DNA from 4 places in the Psychrosphaera sp. HA2-10 genome. Region 4 is predicted to be linked to each of the others. Evidence: predicted binding sites of a transcription regulator. Region 4 holds the regulator's gene; each other region holds the start of a gene.
What was found. The regulator sigma-54, encoded in region 4, starts transcription at its own class of promoters, with help from an activator protein. The targets are predictions, from matches to a motif close to GTTGGCACGNNNNTNGNNT.
Positions count from the first base shown of each region.

Region 1: a site for sigma-54 is predicted at 2,046-2,064, ahead of ACZ1GV_RS04635 (DUF1328 family protein). Genes of this name have one in related genera too.
Region 2: a site for sigma-54 is predicted at 2,501-2,519, ahead of ACZ1GV_RS06165 (DUF2884 family protein). Genes of this name have one in related genera too.
Region 3: a site for sigma-54 is predicted at 2,864-2,882, ahead of fliE (flagellar hook-basal body complex protein FliE). Genes of this name have one in related genera too.

Region 1 is NZ_CM146341.1:998,511-1,003,063, reverse strand. It holds gene ACZ1GV_RS04645 (TonB-dependent receptor) at 1-1,506, shown strand, start outside; gene ACZ1GV_RS04640 (hypothetical protein) at 1,574-1,768, opposite strand; gene ACZ1GV_RS04635 (DUF1328 family protein) at 1,789-1,965, opposite strand; gene ACZ1GV_RS04630 (phospholipase A) at 2,289-3,341, shown strand; gene ACZ1GV_RS04625 (DUF6404 family protein) at 3,346-3,738, opposite strand; gene miaE (tRNA isopentenyl-2-thiomethyl-A-37 hydroxylase MiaE) at 3,855-4,553, opposite strand, start outside.
Region 2 is NZ_CM146341.1:1,353,125-1,357,677, forward strand. It holds gene ydiJ (D-2-hydroxyglutarate dehydrogenase YdiJ) at 1-899, shown strand, start outside; gene ACZ1GV_RS06160 (LysE family translocator) at 943-1,599, shown strand; gene ACZ1GV_RS06165 (DUF2884 family protein) at 1,679-2,458, opposite strand; gene glnS (glutamine--tRNA ligase) at 2,748-4,415, shown strand; gene ttcA (tRNA 2-thiocytidine(32) synthetase TtcA) at 4,460-4,553, opposite strand, start outside.
Region 3 is NZ_CM146341.1:1,913,725-1,918,277, forward strand. It holds gene fliG (flagellar motor switch protein FliG) at 1-712, opposite strand, end outside; gene fliF (flagellar basal-body MS-ring/collar protein FliF) at 705-2,369, opposite strand; gene fliE (flagellar hook-basal body complex protein FliE) at 2,466-2,819, opposite strand; gene ACZ1GV_RS08860 (sigma-54-dependent transcriptional regulator) at 3,077-4,426, opposite strand; gene ACZ1GV_RS08865 (sensor histidine kinase) at 4,423-4,553, opposite strand, start outside.
Region 4 is NZ_CM146341.1:2,370,939-2,375,491, forward strand. It holds gene lptA (lipopolysaccharide transport periplasmic protein LptA) at 1-42, shown strand, start outside; gene lptB (LPS export ABC transporter ATP-binding protein) at 58-783, shown strand; gene ACZ1GV_RS10850 (RNA polymerase factor sigma-54) at 836-2,329, shown strand; gene hpf (ribosome hibernation promoting factor) at 2,363-2,650, shown strand; gene ptsN (PTS IIA-like nitrogen regulatory protein PtsN) at 2,742-3,191, shown strand; gene rapZ (RNase adapter RapZ) at 3,194-4,054, shown strand; gene ACZ1GV_RS10870 (HPr family phosphocarrier protein) at 4,068-4,337, shown strand; gene mgtE (magnesium transporter) at 4,437-4,553, shown strand, end outside.

The sequences.
Region 1 (4,553 bases), 1.4 Mb from region 4:
CCTTATCAAAATGTAATGCGATACGAAGAGCCTGGTGAGCAAATAGATCACCTTGTTAGCGCTGAGTTATCGTTAAACCTAGGTTATGCCGAGCTGGTTTCTGCGATTGGGTTTACAAAATTTGAACAAACCGGACAACGTGATCAAACTGATCTCCTAATGCAGGATATTTGGACCGGCTATGCAGACTTCCCTGCCTACACTCGGGACTTTGGAGAAGGCGATTCTTTTAGCCAAGAGTTCAGATTAGTATCAAATAATGAGCAAAATTTAAATTGGATCGTGGGTGTTTTTTATTCTGACTCACAGTATGACTTCGATGACCGTGAATATATGCCAGGCGCAACACTTGAATGGTATAACGATGATTACGAAAACCTAGATTACGATCTTGAATATATAGCGACTGGATTTAACAAAAGCAAAGAGTCCGCTCTATTTGGAGAGCTTACTTACGCGGTTTCTGAACAATTGGAATTAACACTCGGCACTCGTCTATATAAATACGATGTAAATACTGTATCCGCAGCAGCAGCCCCATTAGATGTTGATACTGTGGTTACTCTGGACGATCTTCATTTTGAAACCGTTACCGCCTCTGATTCTGGTAATCTTTTTAAATTTAACGCTAGCTATCAATTCGACGACAATGTAATTGGTTATTTTACCGTTAGTGAAGGTTTCAGACTTGGCGGTGGTAACGGCATCATTGCTTGTACCGATCCAGTAACTGCACAGGTATGCGCATTGCCAAATGAAGTTGAATATCAACCAGATACAACACAAAATACAGAGCTCGGGCTGAAGAGTACTTGGTTTAACAACAAGCTTCATTTAAACGCATCAATATTTAACGTTGATTGGAATGATGCTCAAATTAGTGCCGCTACCGTTAATGGTGCCGAGCCAATAACTTTGAATGCCGGTAAAGCAAAGTCTCAAGGTTTTGAATTGTCTTCGCGAACCACGCTTTTGAAAGACTGGGCAATATTTGCGAGCTTTTCTTATGCAAAAGCTGAGCTAACTGAAGATGCACCATTCCTGTTTAAAGTTGCAGGTGATGCTGGCTCTGCGTTACAAGACTTTTATGATGGTAAAGATGGTGACCGTTTGCCTGGCGCACCTGAACAACAATTTACATTTGGAGTGAACTACCAAACAGACGTACTTAACGACAAATTACTAATTGTAAATTACGGCCTAACGGCTCAGAGTGATGTTTATACTAAGGTTGGTTTAAGAGCTGATGGAGAAATATTACCGGGTTACGCGTTAAGCAACCTCTCGGCAACCCTGTCTGATGACAATTGGTCGATAACCGCCTACGTTGATAACTTATTCAACAAGTACGCTTACACAGCAAACAGACGAGACCCGTCTTGGTCAGGAAATGCTGTTTTCGCAAGTGAAAATAAAGATTTGACTGAACTTGGTCGTACTTATGGTCACTATGTCATTAAACCAAGAAGCGTAGGTGTTAAAGTCAACTATCAATTCGACTTATAATCAAGCGCACATCTAAACAAAAAGCCTGCTAATGCAGGCTTTTCTTTTCGGCTAAAGGTTAACTGAATTAACAGTCTTTATCCTTCGCATCCGCTTTCTCTTTTACGTCTTCACACGCATCTTCAATGGCGTTACCTGCGTCAGTCATTACTTCATCAACTTTCTCACCGGCTTTTTCGCCTGGTCCTTTTTCACACCCTTGCAGAACAAATGCTGATAATACTAATGGTGTTGCGATAAATAATAGTTTTAATAACTTCATAATATATCTCCTGTTTACCTTTAAAGGTTTGTTTTACGTCCGTGGAATGCATTCAAAATTATAGAAACCACAAGTCCGACTAAAAATATGAAAAATAGAATTTTTGCAATACCTGTTGCAGCGCCAGCGATACCACCAAAACCAAAAATACCGGCAATAATTGCAATCACAAAAAACGTAATGATCCAAGATAACATGCATGCTCCTTAAATAAACTTTAATGTTGCTGCTTATTCTTGTTTAAAAATTCAAATTCATTTGTTTACAGATTTATATGTTGCCACTTGTGTGCCAGTTTATAAAAACATTAAAAAATAAGTAAAAAACATATTATTAACAATGGGTTGTAGTTGAAATTCATTTTTCGACTGATAGTAGGAGAAATAATTTATTTGAACAATATAAAAAATATTCACACTTACCCTGCAACTTTTTCAAACCAAACTAGCATTAATACGTAAAACTCTTTTATTATGAGTGCCTTGTTGTAGTCATCTCGCCATTTTATTTAGGGATATCCATGTCTTCACCTTTAAGAAAGCTCCAGATAAGTACGCTATTACTATCAGCGCTTGCGGCATTGCCCGTGGCTGCAGGAGTAGACGATATAGTAAAAACCCCGGAAGAAATTGCACTTGAGCAAAAAATTAAAGCCTGTGCGCAAACACTAAAAGAAACCGGTTTTGTATCTGCAGACGACAAATTAATTTTTCGGTACTGTGAAACTCGCATATTGTCCCGTGGAATTAAGCAAGGGCGACTTGCACAACGTATCATTAACGAACGGACCACAGAGTTAAATCCTTTTGTTATTACTCCTCATAAGCAAAGTTATATATTGCCATTTACTATATCTGATCGATTTAATAGAAAGCCTTATGAAAGCAATGAGCTTATTTCAGGGCAATTAGAGGAATATGAGTCCAAGTATCAAATTAGTTTTAAAGTGCCGTTAAGAAGTAGCACATTGTTTATACCTGGTGACGGATTATACTTTGCCATGACAATTCAAGCTTGGTGGCAAGTCTATTCTGATGAGATTTCCAAACCTTTTCGTGAAACAAACTACACGCCGGAAATATTTTATGTTGCGCCACTTCCTTGGAAGCCTAACGACGGCAACATGGCCTTTACATTGCACTTTGAACATCAGTCAAATGGTCAAACACAGCTACTTTCAAGAAGCTGGAACCGTATACTGGCCTCTGTTGTTTATGAAAAAGACGACTTCGCTGTAGGCATCAAGCCTTGGTATCGATTAAAAGAAAATGAAAAAACCAGCCCGTTAGACCCATCTGGTGATGACAATCCTGATATTCATAAATTCTTGGGGTACTACGAACTATTTGGTGCATACGCCTTTAATGATGAGCACAAGCTTTCTTTTAACCTTCGTAACAATTGGAATACCGGCAATGGTTCTATTGAATTAAACTATTCTTTTCCGTTTCCAGGATCATCTCGTTTAGTTGGTTTTGCGCAGTATTTCAGCGGATATGGCGAGAGCTTAATTGATTATAACCATAAACAGCAGAAAATTGGCTTTGGTATCGCTGTTAATGATATTTTTTAATCTGTTAAGAAATATTTGAAGCTTCAACTTTGTGCTTTTCGGACAAATAGAGTTCCCAACTTGGGAGCTCTAATATTTTGCTTAATTGTCGATATGAGATGGTCATAAAAAAACTATATGCTGTGCTAAATAAAAAAATAATCGCAAATAAGTTTATGGTGATGTCTGAATGTAACGCGAAAATATAATGTAATGAAAACAAAATACATAACATGATAAAAGCAAAACAGAGTATTTGAACTAACAAGCTTCTTAAAAAGCCAGTAAAAAATGGGGGTGGCTCTAAAATCCCTATCGCCCACAAGCCCCGATATAAAAAAGGGGCAGCAGAATATTCAGATACCCCTAGGTATTCCATTTCGTCTCTAAAGTGACAAACTTTCTCGGTAAAATCCATTATATACTAGACTAGTCGGCTTATTTTTAGACATTGTCGTACTTTTTAGATAAGGCTGCAAACGAAAAAAGCAAAATTTCAATTTTTACTTTTTATAGGTACATCAACACCTTACATTAAGATGGCACACCACTGTGAAACTTAAAGTCTTCATCGGCGCTCGTTATTAACGCCGCTTCTACTTCCCCAAAATATGCCACTCGTTCGCTGATATCACCACCAGCAATTTCTTCAGCTAGGGATAAATAATCTTGAAAATGACGAGCTTCTGAGCGAAGTAAAGATACATAAAAGTCGCCTAAGCGCTTGTCGACATAAGGTGCGAGCTTTGCAAAACGTTCACACGAACGAGCTTCGATGTACGCGCCACAAATTAGCTTATCAATGAGAGTTTCAGGCTCGTGAGTTTTTACATGTTTCATCATTCCTTTCGCATAACGAGCTGGGGTAATGCTTCGGTATGCAACGCCCTTTTCTTCCATAATCTCTAGAACTTGGTAAAAATGATGTAACTCTTCTTTAATTAACATCACCATTTTATCAACTAACTCTTGCCCGTAGCGGCTGTTTTCACGCAGCGTTAGCTTTTTATTAATTCCCTTTAAGTTACCTAAGTCGGACAACTTACCTTCACGTTTATAAATGAAGTCTTCATAGGGTGTTAACCAAGCTAACAACTCATCACCACTAGCCTTATCTACAGCATACTTTCTAATTAACCACATTGCTGTTTGTGCTGCTTTAAGCTCACATATCAGATGATCTATTAATACAACAGGTAGGTTTTCTTTCTTTACCGCTTCTGCAATCCACTC
Region 2 (4,553 bases), 1.0 Mb from region 4:
CTAGGATGTCTACGGTCACAAATTGGCTGACTCACAATCCAATTAGCAACTTTGTTGTAAAAAATATTGTTGGTTATGTTGATGCACCAAAGCTTAGCCAACACCCAACCCAAGTAATTGAAAGAAAATACTTTTATAACAAAACGCGTTACCAGGCGCTGGCCGAAGTTGATAAGCAAAAGACCGTTTTTCTTGTACAAGATGCGTTCACATCAAGCTATGAGTCATCTTTGTTAAAAGACACTGTTATTGCGCTTGAGGGATTAGGTTTTTCTCCGCTTATATTACCATTTCAAGTTAACGGTAAAGCCCAGCATGTTAAAGGGTTTTTGACAAAATTTACTGAAACGGCAAAAAGCGCCTGCGATTATTATAATGACATCGCGACCTTTAAACGACCAATGATCGGCCTAGATGCTTCTATGACTTTAGTTTATCGCGATGAATATCCAAATTTGCTAGGTCATAATAAGGTTAAATTTAAAGTAGACTTATTAGGTGAATGGTTATCAAAACAATTACTGAATAAATCTGTTGCAGATAAAACTAAAATGGCAATCGATGAATCATTAACGAAATACACAGTGTTGTCTCATTGTACAGAAAAGTCTTTAATCGCAGATGCACCTTCGCATTGGCCAATTATTTTTGAAAGGTTAGGGCTCACCGCTAAACCAGTGAATACAGGATGTTGCGGTATGGCCGGAACGTTTGGGCATGAAAAAGCAAACCAAACAGTATCAAAAGAACTCTTTGATATTAGCTGGGCGCCAATTCTTCAAAATAGTGAACATGATACGGTATTAGCCACAGGCTTTTCTTGCCGCTGTCAAAGCAAACGATTAGCCCAACAAACATTGAAACATCCTATTCAGATTATCGCAGGTCTGTTTAAATAGGCTTCATTAAGCAAATTAGGCATTATTATTTTGGAGTTTTGACATGGATTTCACTGAATACTCAATCGAATTTTTAACTATTGCACTTGCACATTTATTTGCAGTTGCAAGCCCAGGTCCCGACTTTGCGATTGTTATGAAACATTCGATTCAATATGGCAAGCGGACAGCATTGATAACCTCTGTAGGTGTTGGTAGTGCTATTTTTGTTCACGTTGCATACGCTTTAGCGGGCATTGGTCTAATTATTAACGCAACGCCTTGGTTATATGACTTATTAATTATTATTGCTGCAAGTTTTTTGATTTATCTTGGTATTGGAGCTCTACAATCACAGGCCCTGGTATCAACTGCAGCTATTAAAGAGTCAAGTAACCCTGAACTGTCTGATAAAAAGGCATTTTTACTAGGGTTTATGACCAATGGTTTAAATCCTAAAGCTACTTTGTTTTTTTTGTCTTTATTTACTGTTGTTGTATCTATTGATACGCCTATGATAATTAAAGGTGCTTATGGTATCTATTTGGCTTTTGCAACAGCGGCTTGGTTTTGTGGACTGTCACTTGTTTTAAGTCGTCCGTACGTACGAGATTTGTTTAGTCGGAATGCGTATATTTTTGATCGCGTTATGGGACTGATTTTAATATTGTTAGCAGTAAATATTCTATACAGTGAGTTTGGTGCTCGGTTTGGTATATAACAAAGGTCGGTATTTTTGTACTAACCTTTGTTACAGGGCTGAATGTTTATTTAAGTAGAAATATTCCGATGGTTAGTTGCTACTTTGTGTGAGTCACTTCAATCAAGTCGAAGTCACGTAAGTTTTTGTGCGCTTTTTGAATACGATTTTCTAGAGATGCTAAAGCATCTACTTTTTTACAGACCACATCGGCTTTTGCTTCTAATTGAGTAGCTCTAGCTTCAATTTCCTCTTCAATATTTTTTTCGAGGTTTTCTAGTTCACTAAAGTCGGTATCGCCACTCGCAATTGACGTACCTATTAATTGCAAAACACCGCCTATTAACGACGGAAGTGCTTGTTCTACCACTTCTTCAATAGCTCTATCTAACTCTTCATCAGCAAAGTCCATATTAAATTGACCTTCATCAAAAGTATAATAGCCGTCCTGCTGTGCAAATTTGTTCTCAAGTCGCTGTTTTACATTTGCTAACTTCGCATCAAGTTTCGTTGAATCGCCAAACTGACCAAGTCCAGCATTGATTCCGTCAAAAGCGATACCAACCGCTTCCAATGCTATTTCAGTAATAGTAGGAATTAGTGAACGAGTCTCAGTAGAGAATTCTTTTATTAAAGCTGAGTCGCTTGCGCTTAGCTCAAGCTTTTCGCCCTTATAGAATATGGTTTCATTGTTATAAATGTCGTAAAGGGTTTGATTGTTTTTAATGACTAAGATGTGGTCAGGGGTGATCGATACTTTATTTTGAAAAGTAACATCACATTGTTTATTTACTACGCCATCATTGTGGGCTTGAGCGTAGTTGCTCGATAATAGAAGAGGTGAAATTAAGCAACTTACTAATAATGAATTTTTTAACATTTTATATTTCCGTGATATTTGTATGTAGATTTACAGAATAGATATCAATCTCTGTGCCACTTGTGAGATTCCTTTGTTATAAGGGTTTCAGGTCAATTTATTGCATTACTACACTTTGGACAACACTTAAAGTTTGGTGATATCCGCCAAATATTAGGGTATTTACTCATTGCGTTCTATTGAAGATTTATTTGCTTTAAAAGTATTCGATTGATGGCATTTTGCTTGGTGTAACCGCAGACCATAGTGGTATACTCAAATTAATTAATAGTTTTATAAGGGTTTATAAATGGCGGACACAGAAAATCGCCCATCGAATTTTATTCGCAACATTATTAATGCGGATTTAGCAGACGGAAAGTATGAGACTACGCACACTCGATTTCCTCCAGAGCCAAATGGTTTTCTTCATATTGGTCATGCCAAGTCGATTGTACTAAATTTTGGTATTGCACAAGATTATAAAGGGCTTTGTAATCTAAGGTTTGATGATACTAATCCAGAGAAAGAAGATATTGATTACGTTAATGCTATTAAAGAAGACGTAAACTGGCTTGGTTTTCAATGGGATGGTGATATTTGTTACTCGTCTAACTATTTTGATCAACTTTTTGGTTATGCCGAAGAACTAATTAATAAAGGCTTAGCTTACGTAGAGTTTTCAAGCCAAGAAAAAATTCGAGAAATGAGAGGCACCTTAAAATCACCTGGTGAAAATAGCCCTTATCGAGATACTAGCCCTGAAGAGAATTTAAAGCTGTTTCATGACATGCGAGATGGCAAGTTTAAAGAGGGTGAATGTTGCTTACGCGCTAAGATTGATATGAGCTCAAGCTTTATTTGTATGCGTGACCCTGTTATCTATCGAATTCGTTTTGCTCACCATCATCAGACCGGTGATAAGTGGTGCATTTATCCAATGTACGATTTTACTCATTGTATATCGGACGCAATAGAGAACATTACACATTCATTATGTACATTAGAGTTCCAAGATAACCGACGTTTATATGACTGGGTGTTAGACAATATAAGTATCGAATCACGTCCACACCAATATGAGTTTTCAAGATTAAATCTCGAATATACAATTATGAGTAAACGTAAACTGAATACTCTTGTTACCGATAATCATGTAGAAGGCTGGAATGATCCACGTATGCCGACCATTGCTGGCTTAAAACGTAGAGGTTATACACCAGGCTCTATTCGTGAGTTTTGTAAACGTATCGGTGTGACTAAGGTCGATAACATGGTTGAGATGGGCATGTTAGAAGCTTGTATACGTGAAGACTTAAACGAAGCGGCACCTCGCGCTATGGCCGTCGTTGATCCTATTAAGTTAGTTATTGAAAACTTACCGGAAGACCATATCGAGTGGATTGATGCACCTAATCATCCAAATAAAGAAGAGATGGGTACGCGTAAAATCCCATTTACAAAAGAAATCTTTATTGAGCGTGAGGACTTCCGTGAAAGTGCAAATAAAAAATACAAACGCTTGGTGATAGATAAAGAAGTTCGCTTACGTAATGCTTATTATGTAAAAGCTGTCCGCTTTGATGCTGACGATGCTGGGAACGTGACCACAGTATATTGTGAATATGACCCGACCACATTAGGAAAGTTACCTGAAGATGGGCGCAAGGCAAAAGGTGTTATTCACTGGGTGTCTGCATCAGAAGGGGTTGAAGCGGAAATTCGTGATTACGACCGTTTATTTACCGTTCCTAATCCTGCGGCTGAAGAAGACTTCACTACAGTGTTAAATCCAGAGTCGTTAGTCATTCGAAAAGGTTATATCGAACCAAGTTTAGTTAACGCGGCACCTCAACAAGGTTATCAGTTTGAACGCTTGGGTTATTACTGCTTTGACGGTAAAACTAACGAGCAAGGCCAACTTATATTTAATAAAACAGTTGGTTTAAGAGACTCTTGGGGTAATTCAGAACAGTAATATTGCTGTTATAAAAAAAAGGAGGCTTTCGCCTCCTTTTTTATTTATACATGTGTAACATCAATGATAAGTGACTCATCTATATTTGATGATGATACCGTTGCCTCAGAAAACTCATACGCTTTACGTTCTTCACTT
Region 3 (4,553 bases), 460 kb from region 4:
GCATAGCATCCATCAATTGACCTTCGATATTGGTATCTAAGAAGTTCATGATTTCTGCTGCCGCTTTTAAGCCGCCCATTTTCGCTGCTTGAGCACCTGCTTGTCCGGCAAACTGTTTCTCCATGATTTCATTTAATTCTTGAAGTGCTGCTGGTTGAACTTCTTCAAGGTTGGCAATTCGCATAGTTAAATCAATTCGAACCTTGTCAGAGAATTGACTCAATATCTCCGCCGATTGATCTGGTGCTAAATAAGCCAAAACAATGGTTTGGATTTGAGGGTGTTCGTTTCGAATAATGTTCGCAACTTGCTTGGAGTCCATCCACTTTAAGGAATCAAGACCTTTCGCTCCGCCACCTAAGATTATTTGATCTAGAAGCGTTGCAGCTTTATCTTCACCTAATGCGGCAGTTAACGCTTTCTTAATAAAGTCTTCAGATTGGAAGCCAATCGTACTGTAATCCTGAATTTGTTCGATAAACAAACTATGAACGGCGGATATCTTGTCTTGGCTTAAATCATCTAGCTGCGCCATTGCGATACCCACTTTTTGTACCTGTTTAGGTTCTAAGTGTTTAAGTATCTGTGCGGCGTCTTCTTCTGATAAGCTTAATAAAAGGATGGCGGCTTTCTCAACGCCTTCAAGCTTCTCTACATCAAACGCCGGTTTACCAGCTGGTTTTGTGTTTTCTGCTGCTACGACATCATTCATCTTCTAATAACCACCCTTTAACTACTTGCGACGACAATTCTGGTTCATTTGCTACTAATGCTCTAACTGCTTTCAGCAAGTCTTCATCACCATGTAAGTCTGGTAATTGTAGCGTTCCGTCGGCCGCAAAGCCTATGTCTTTCTCATCAAATTCTGTATTAAGCATATCTAATGCTTCATCACCTAAGTCTACACCACCGAGAGCATCTTCTTCATATTTATCGGTTGTATCTTCTGGACTAATCAACTTGTTCAATAATGGACGAACTAAGAAGATAATAAGAACAATGATAACAAGCATAGCCGCAACCGTTTTTATCATTGGCTGGAACCACTCTTGTAAATAAATAGGCACATCTTCTGTTGACAGTGCATCGACCTTATTAAATGGAATTGTTACTACCTCAAGCGTATCACCGCGGTTTAGGTCAAAGCCGATACCGCCTTGCAGTAATCGACGAATGTTAACCAGTGCCTGTTGTGAACGAGGCGTTTTTTGAATCGTACCGTCTTCTGCTGTTGTAACAATGTAATCGACAGCAACCGATACGCTCAGTCTACGTACCACGCCTGTTTGATTTTGCTTGTGGCTAATTGTCTGATCTAATTCGTAATTTCTTGTTTGTTCTTTGTGAGAACGGCCAGTTGCACCACGATTTCTCGCATTACCAGCTTCTTCTGGAATATCAGACTCTAATGGTGGCTGATTTGATAATGCACCTGGAATGCCAACAGGCCCGCTACCAGTTTGGTTTTCTTCAATCAAAAATTCACTTCTAATCGCTGGTAAGTCAGGGTTGTAAGTTTTTTGTGTTTCTTGAACCTGCGTGAAGTCCATTGTTACATCAACCTGCGCGGTATAGTTTTCCATCCCGATGACAGGAGATAAAATTGAATTGATTTTTTGTAAGTATTCATCTTCACGTTTTTGCTCAATTTCAAATTGTTTACGTGAAAGAGCAGAAAGTGAATTTTGTGAACCAGAGTTTAGTAGACGTCCATTTTGGTCGGTCACTGTGACACGCGATGTAGATAAACCTTGAACCGCTGATGCAACTATATCCACGATACTGTCTATTTCTTCGGTCTTTAACATGCGTCCGCGCTGTAAAGTTACAACAACGGTGGCCGAAGGCTGTTTAGTGTGACGAGCAAAGATGTTTTCTTTTGGTATTGCCAGTAACACTCGAGCACGTCCTACTGAGTTTAGCTCTTCAATCGTTCTCGCCAATTGCTGCTCTCGGCTATGCTTAAGTCGCTCTGTTTCCATACGCTGACTAACACCAAACCCAGTGTCTTGCATTAAAATTTCAGAACCTTCTGACGGCGCTTGAGAAAGACCACCACGGGCCAAAGACAATTTAATATCTTGATAAGCATCAGCTGGCACTAAAATAGTATTTTGCTCTAATTTATATTCAACTTTTTGAGCATCAAGGAAATCTAGTGTTTCGATAAGTTGTTCAGTATTAAACTGACCAAGCGGGCGAAGCTCAGGCTCTCGAGACCACATAAAAATGAAAATCGTAATCGCAATACAAATTACTAACGCTAATATCAACGCACCTTGGCGTAATAAGTCGGCGCTTGATGCTGCGCTTAAAAAACCAGACTTTTGCTCTTCAACGTTATCCATATCGCCGTTTAGCGATACCATATCGTTAGAGACATCTTGTCCTGGTGTTGTCATTTGAGTAGTTAGTTCGTCTGCCACGTTAAACCCTTAATTCTATATTTAACTGCTGAATAAAGCCTAAACAGGCATGCTCATTATTGTTTTGTAGGCTTCAACAAGTTTGTTACGAACTTGAACCGTTGCTTCAAAAGCAATGCCTGCTTTTTGCGATGCAATCATTGTTTCAGCAAGAGAAACTGAGCGGTCGCCCATTTCTAATCGATTTTTTAACTCGCCCGATGTTTTTTGTAAGTCATTAACGTTATTAACGGCTTGCTCTAATAGCTCACCAAAATTAGCTGACGACGGGTTATTGACTTTTTGCGCCTGAGCAAAAGGATTGATCTCATTATTTGGACGAATTGTTTGGCTTGACGCTTGTGACGCCATGCTTTGTAACTCTGCATATAAGTTGTTAGCTTGAATGTTCATTATCGAGTCCTCTATTCAGGAGCATTTCTTTACTGAACTAGATAAAGCACGAATAATGCCAATTTATTATTATTAAAAATCAACAACTTAAATATTGTTTTGACGAGGATTCTATAGCTAGATAGTGACGGAGTTTTGACTATCACTGTTTTTTAGTGATTTTATGGCCTGATATCAAAGCATAAATTGAGACTACAACGTAAAAAAGCCCGCTAAACATTCATCATGTTAAGTAGCGGGCAAACTTAGATAGTCGGTTACGCAGGTACTTCAATACCTTGCTCACGCATTTTTGCAAGTTTGTAGCGTAAGGTTCTAGGACTAATGCCTAACTTTTCAGCTACGTCTTTTCGTTTACCATGGCAGGCTTGCAATGCATCAAGAATAATTCGGTTCTCTTGATCGCGGATTTCCATTTTGAAGTCGCCACTGTCGTCAATTTGAGTTGTCGCCTGAATATTGGCTGCAATGTTATCAACAGCAAACTCTTCCACAAGTATATGCTCAGCTTCAATGGTATTGGCTGTACAAAGAATAAGTGCTCGTTGAATCACATTATCCAGCTCGCGAACATTACCAGGCCAATTATGTTGCATTAATTTATGCATAGCTCCGGCCCCAATTACCGGAATTTCTCTACCGGTTTCAATGCAGTAACGACTTAAAAGATGTTCTGCGATTGGTAGTAAGTCATCTTTGCGGGCGCTAAGTGGTAGCCACTTAATCGGAAATACGTTTAGGCGATAAAATAAATCTTCTCTAAACTTTCCTTCTTTAACGGCCGTCGCTAAATCTCGATTTGATGTTGCAAGCACTCGCACATCGAGTTTTACCGTTTTACGGCTGCCCAAACGTTCCACTTCACGCTCTTGTAAAACTCGAAGAAGTTTAGCCTGAAGGTTCAAGTCCATTTCAGTAATTTCATCGAGCAAAATAGTACCGTGTTGCGCTTGTTCAAACTTTCCAGGGCAAGCTTGTATTGCGCCGGTAAAGGCACCTTTTTCATAACCAAACAATGTTGCTTCAAGCATATTATCCGGAATAGCCGCACAGTTTATCGCAATAAAATCATGCTCTGAACGTGGCGATTGGTCATGTATATATCGCGCCATCACTTCTTTACCAGAGCCGCTAGGACCCGTGATCATTACCGATGCATCTGAAGCTGCAACTTTTGCGGCCAACTTTAAAAGCTCAATACTCTTTTTATCTGCCACAACTGGATCATGTCTATCGGTCTGTTTGACCGGAGCATAGCGACCGACCATATTTAACAGTACTTCTGGCGCAAATGGTTTAGCCATATAGTCGATAGCACCATATTTCATCGCTTCAACAGCATGGTCAATAGTTGCGTAAGCCGTCATCAATAAAAATGGTGTATTAGGGTATAGTTTTTTAACCGACTTCAATAAGTCTAAACCTGATAACCCGCCCATTTGAACGTCTGAAACGATTAAATCAATGACAGTTTCTTTTAGTTTTACCAAAGCTGTTTCCGCCGACTCGGCTTCCACAACAGAGTAACCTGCGATAGAGAGTGTATCGACTAACGCTTCTCGTAAACCTGAGTCGTCTTCAACAACTAATATTTGTGACTGGTTCATGCGATAACCTCCTGAGATACAGTTTCAACTGAATGCATTTCGTTTTGTGGTGCTAGTTTAATTGGCAAATAAATAGAGAATACGGCTCCGCCTGATAGTTTATTCTTCACAGCCACTTTGCCTTGAT
Region 4 (4,553 bases):
ACTACTACGATAAAAACGAAAAAAACACAGCCAAATAATTAAGTAGAGAAATTAAATATGACCAAGTTGGTGGCAAAGCACTTAGCCAAATCCTATAAAAGTCGTCAAGTTGTTAAAGATGTGAGCTTGTCGGTAGAAGCTGGTCAAGTAGTTGGCTTGTTAGGACCAAATGGCGCCGGTAAAACAACAACTTTTTACATGATTGTTGGTTTAGTGCCTAACGATAAAGGCTTAATTCAGCTTGATGATATCGATTTGAGTCACGAACCGATGCATGTAAGAGCTCGCAAAGGCATTGGTTATTTACCACAAGAATCGTCTATCTTTAAAAAGCTGACAGTTTCACAAAACATAATGTCGGTACTAGAGATGCGAAAAGATATCGATGCAAACCAACAAGCTGATTTGCTTGATGACTTAATTGCTGAATTCCATATTGATCATATTCGCGATAGTCTTGGCATGGCATTGTCTGGTGGTGAGCGACGCCGCGTAGAAATTGCAAGGGCATTGGCTGCCGATCCAAAAATTATTCTATTAGATGAGCCTTTTGCGGGTGTTGATCCTATATCTGTCATAGATATAAAGAAAATAATTCAACAATTAACAGCAAAGGGAATTGGTGTACTTATTACCGATCATAATGTCCGTGAAACACTTGATGTCTGCGAAAAAGCCTATATCGTTAGTCATGGAGAGCTTATTGCTGAGGGAACTCCGGCTCAAGTGCTAGAAAGTGACATAGTTAAGAAAGTTTATCTTGGTGACCAGTTCAAACTTTGATATTTTGGTAGCACGAATAAGTTTATTTTAGTCAGTACTTTACTGGGATCAAATGAGACCAACATTACAACTTAAAATGGGTCAGCAGTTAACAATGACCCCGCAATTACAGCAGGCTATTCGTCTGTTGCAGTTGTCGTCATTAGAATTGCAACAAGAGATCCAAGAAGCCTTGGATAGTAATCCTTTGTTGGAAGCTGATGAAGAGCATGGCTCAGTTGAACAAATCGATTTACCACAGGACAACCATGATCGTCATGAAAATGAAGCCTCTGTTTCATCTAACGACGACGATATCGAGTGGACGCGAGAAGAACGCGATACAAACGAAAATATACAAGATCAGACCATAAGTGATGACTTGCCCACAGATTCCAGTTGGGATGACTACATGAGCGCAGCTCCTGCAAGCTCAGGCCCTGCTTACGACGGTGAAGACACCGTTTATCAAGGTGAAACAACTGTTGATATTCAAGACCATCTAAAATGGCAATTAAATCTATCCCCTTTTTCCGAACATGACTTAGCTATTGCAACAGCCATTATTGATGCTATTGATGACAAAGGCTTTTTGACGGTATCTGTTGAGGATATCGTTGAGTCTGTAGACATAGAAGATGTTGAGATAGAGGAAGTTGAAGCGGTTTTAAAACGCATCCAACACTTTGATCCCATTGGTGTTGCAACGCGAGGGTTACAAGAGTGCTTGTTGGTTCAGTTAAAGCAATATAGTCCTGACACACCTTGGCGTGAAGAGGCTATTGAACTTATTGCTGAAAATATCGACCTCTTAGCGAACCGTGATTATCGCACTATAATTCGCAAAACAAGATTAAAAGAATCAGAATTAAAAGAAGCACTAGACTTGATTCAACAACTGAATCCAAATCCCGCAAGCCTAGTTATAAAAGACGAAATTGACTATGTAATTCCAGATGTTACCGTCGTAAAGAAAAAAGGTCGTTGGTTAGTAGAGCTAAATCCTAATTCTATGCCTAAAATTAAAGTGAACGAACAATATGCTTCACTGTCTAAAACTTCAACCAATAGCTCTGATGCGCAATTTGTTCGTTCACACTTACAAGAAGCAAAATGGTTTATTAAAAGTTTAGAAAGCAGAAACGACACTTTATTGAAGGTATCTAATTGTATCGTGCAACAACAACAAGCATTTTTTGAATACGGACCAGAGGCGATGAAACCAATGGTTCTAAATGATGTAGCAGAAATGGTCGATATGCATGAGTCCACGATATCGCGTGTGACAACACAAAAGTTCATGCACACTCCCAGAGGAATCTTTGAGTTAAAGTATTTCTTTTCTAGCCACGTTAGCACCGAAAATGGTGGTGAATGTTCATCCACTGCAATACGGGCTTTAATAAGAAAGTTAGTTGCTGCAGAAAACCAAGCAAAACCGTTAAGTGACAGTAAGATTGCTGATATTCTGGCCGAACAGGGCATCCAAGTAGCCAGAAGAACTATCGCAAAATACCGGGAATCGTTAAACATTCCCCCTTCAAACCAGAGAAAACGATTGGTTTAACAATCCATTTTATCAATTCAGAAGGAAGTGCATATGCAAATTAATTTAACTTGTCGTCATGTCGATGCAACAGAGTCTTTAAAAGAGTATGTTGATACGAAATTTGCAAAGTTAGAACGTCATTTTGACCATATTAATAACGTCCACGTGATTTTAGACGTTGAGAAACTCAACCAAAAAGCAGAAGCAACCATGCACGTAAATGGTGGTGAACTATTTGCGGCATCCGAGCATACTGATATGTATGCTGCAATTGATTCCTTAATTGATAAACTTGACCGTCAAGTAATTAAACATAAAGAAAAGTTAACTAGACATTAACTCTTTTTATTAATTTTAAAGCGCCATGGACGGTGCTTTTAACCAATCTTTTGAGATTTAAATCAAAAGAGTAAAGCAGTAAAAGATAACCATGAATGTAAAGCTACTCCTGCGACCTGAGTGCACAAAAGTGCTGACAGATTGCCAAAGCAAGAAAAAGATCCTCGAACACATCGCAGAGATCGCGAGTACAAAATTACCAGATCTCACTTGCACAGATATACTCTCGAGTTTGATGAATCGAGAAAAGTTGGGAAGCACAGGAATAGGAAATGGCGTTGCTATTCCTCATGGAAAAATAAAACCAAATGAAAGCCCAGTGGCGGTATTAATTGTTATCCACCCTGGCATTGATTACGATGCAATAGACAATAGACCAGTTGACGTATTTTTTGCGTTACTCGTTCCCGAAGATCAGTGTGATGTGCATTTAAATACGTTAGCATCAATCGCAGAGATTTTTGATAATAAAGAAATGCTTCGTAAAATAAGAAGCGCCGAAACTGATAATGATCTTTACCAAATAATTGAAGCTGCTTAATCATGCATATATTTATCGTTAGTGGCCGTTCAGGCTCAGGGAAGACTGTCGTATTAAGAGTACTAGAGGATCTAGGCTACTATTGCGTAGATAATTTACCGGTTAATCTATTACCTGCATTATCACACTCCTTATCTAAAAATTATCCTCAAGTTGCCGTCAGTATTGACGTTAGAAACTTACCCAGCTCTGAACAAGAGTTAATGGATAATTTAGATTTCTTACCTAAAGGCGTAAAGACGACCGTTCTATATATAGATGCTAAAGATGACGTATTAATTCGTCGCTATAGTGAAACAAGACGCCTACACCCTTTAACCAAAGGTGATGCGTCATTACCTGATGCAATCGCACAGGAGAGTAAGCTTTTAGATGGGTTATCGTCTAGAGCAGATTTATATATTGATACCTCGGATTTAAATGTTCATCAACTAACCGAGATGGTGAGAGAAAAGATATTAGGGAAGTCTGATAAAGAACTTATTATTACGTTCGAGTCCTTCGGTTTTAAATATGGTGTACCAAATGATATCGATTTTGTATTTGACGCTCGATTTCTACCAAACCCTCATTGGGAACCAGAGCTTAGAGCATTAACCGGTTTAGACTTACCTGTGAAAGATTTTTTCTCTAGTCAACCACTTGTGAATAAATTCATATTTCAAATCAATAACTTTATGTCCACCTGGCTACCTCACTTAGAGCGTAATAATCGTAGTTATTTAACGATCGCAATAGGCTGCACCGGAGGAAAGCATAGGTCTGTATATATTGCTGAAACGCTAGCTGAGCAATTCCGTTCTCGTGGAAAAAATGTAAAAACTCGCCATCGAGAGATGAGCCGTTATTTAGAGCAACTGTAAGGTCACAACCCCAGTGTTATCACGAACAATTACAATCCAGAATAAGCTTGGGTTACATGCAAGGGCTGCGACGAAATTGGCGCAACTCGCCTTACAATTTGATGCAAAAGTTCAAATACAACAAGGTGATAAAACCGCCAGTGCGGATAGCGTCATGGGCTTACTAATGCTTGCAAGTAATCAAGGTAAAGAGATACACGTTACCGCAACTGGGAGCGATGAAAAGCAAGCTCTCGAAGCTATTTGTGAACTTATTTCTAATCGTTTTGATGAATCTGAATAACTAATTATCTCGCTACAAAAACAACCAGTTACTATCATAAAACGCTAATCTAAGTTAGACTTGTGCACAAGGTAAACAACAGAAACCTACGCTCAAGAAATGCCAGAACTACTAGAACAAGAATATACAATTCCTATTAATGAACTTAATACTGCCATCAGTGACGGTATGTTTGTTCGTGTGCGGAATATGCTTGATTCTATGGCCGCAAATGAC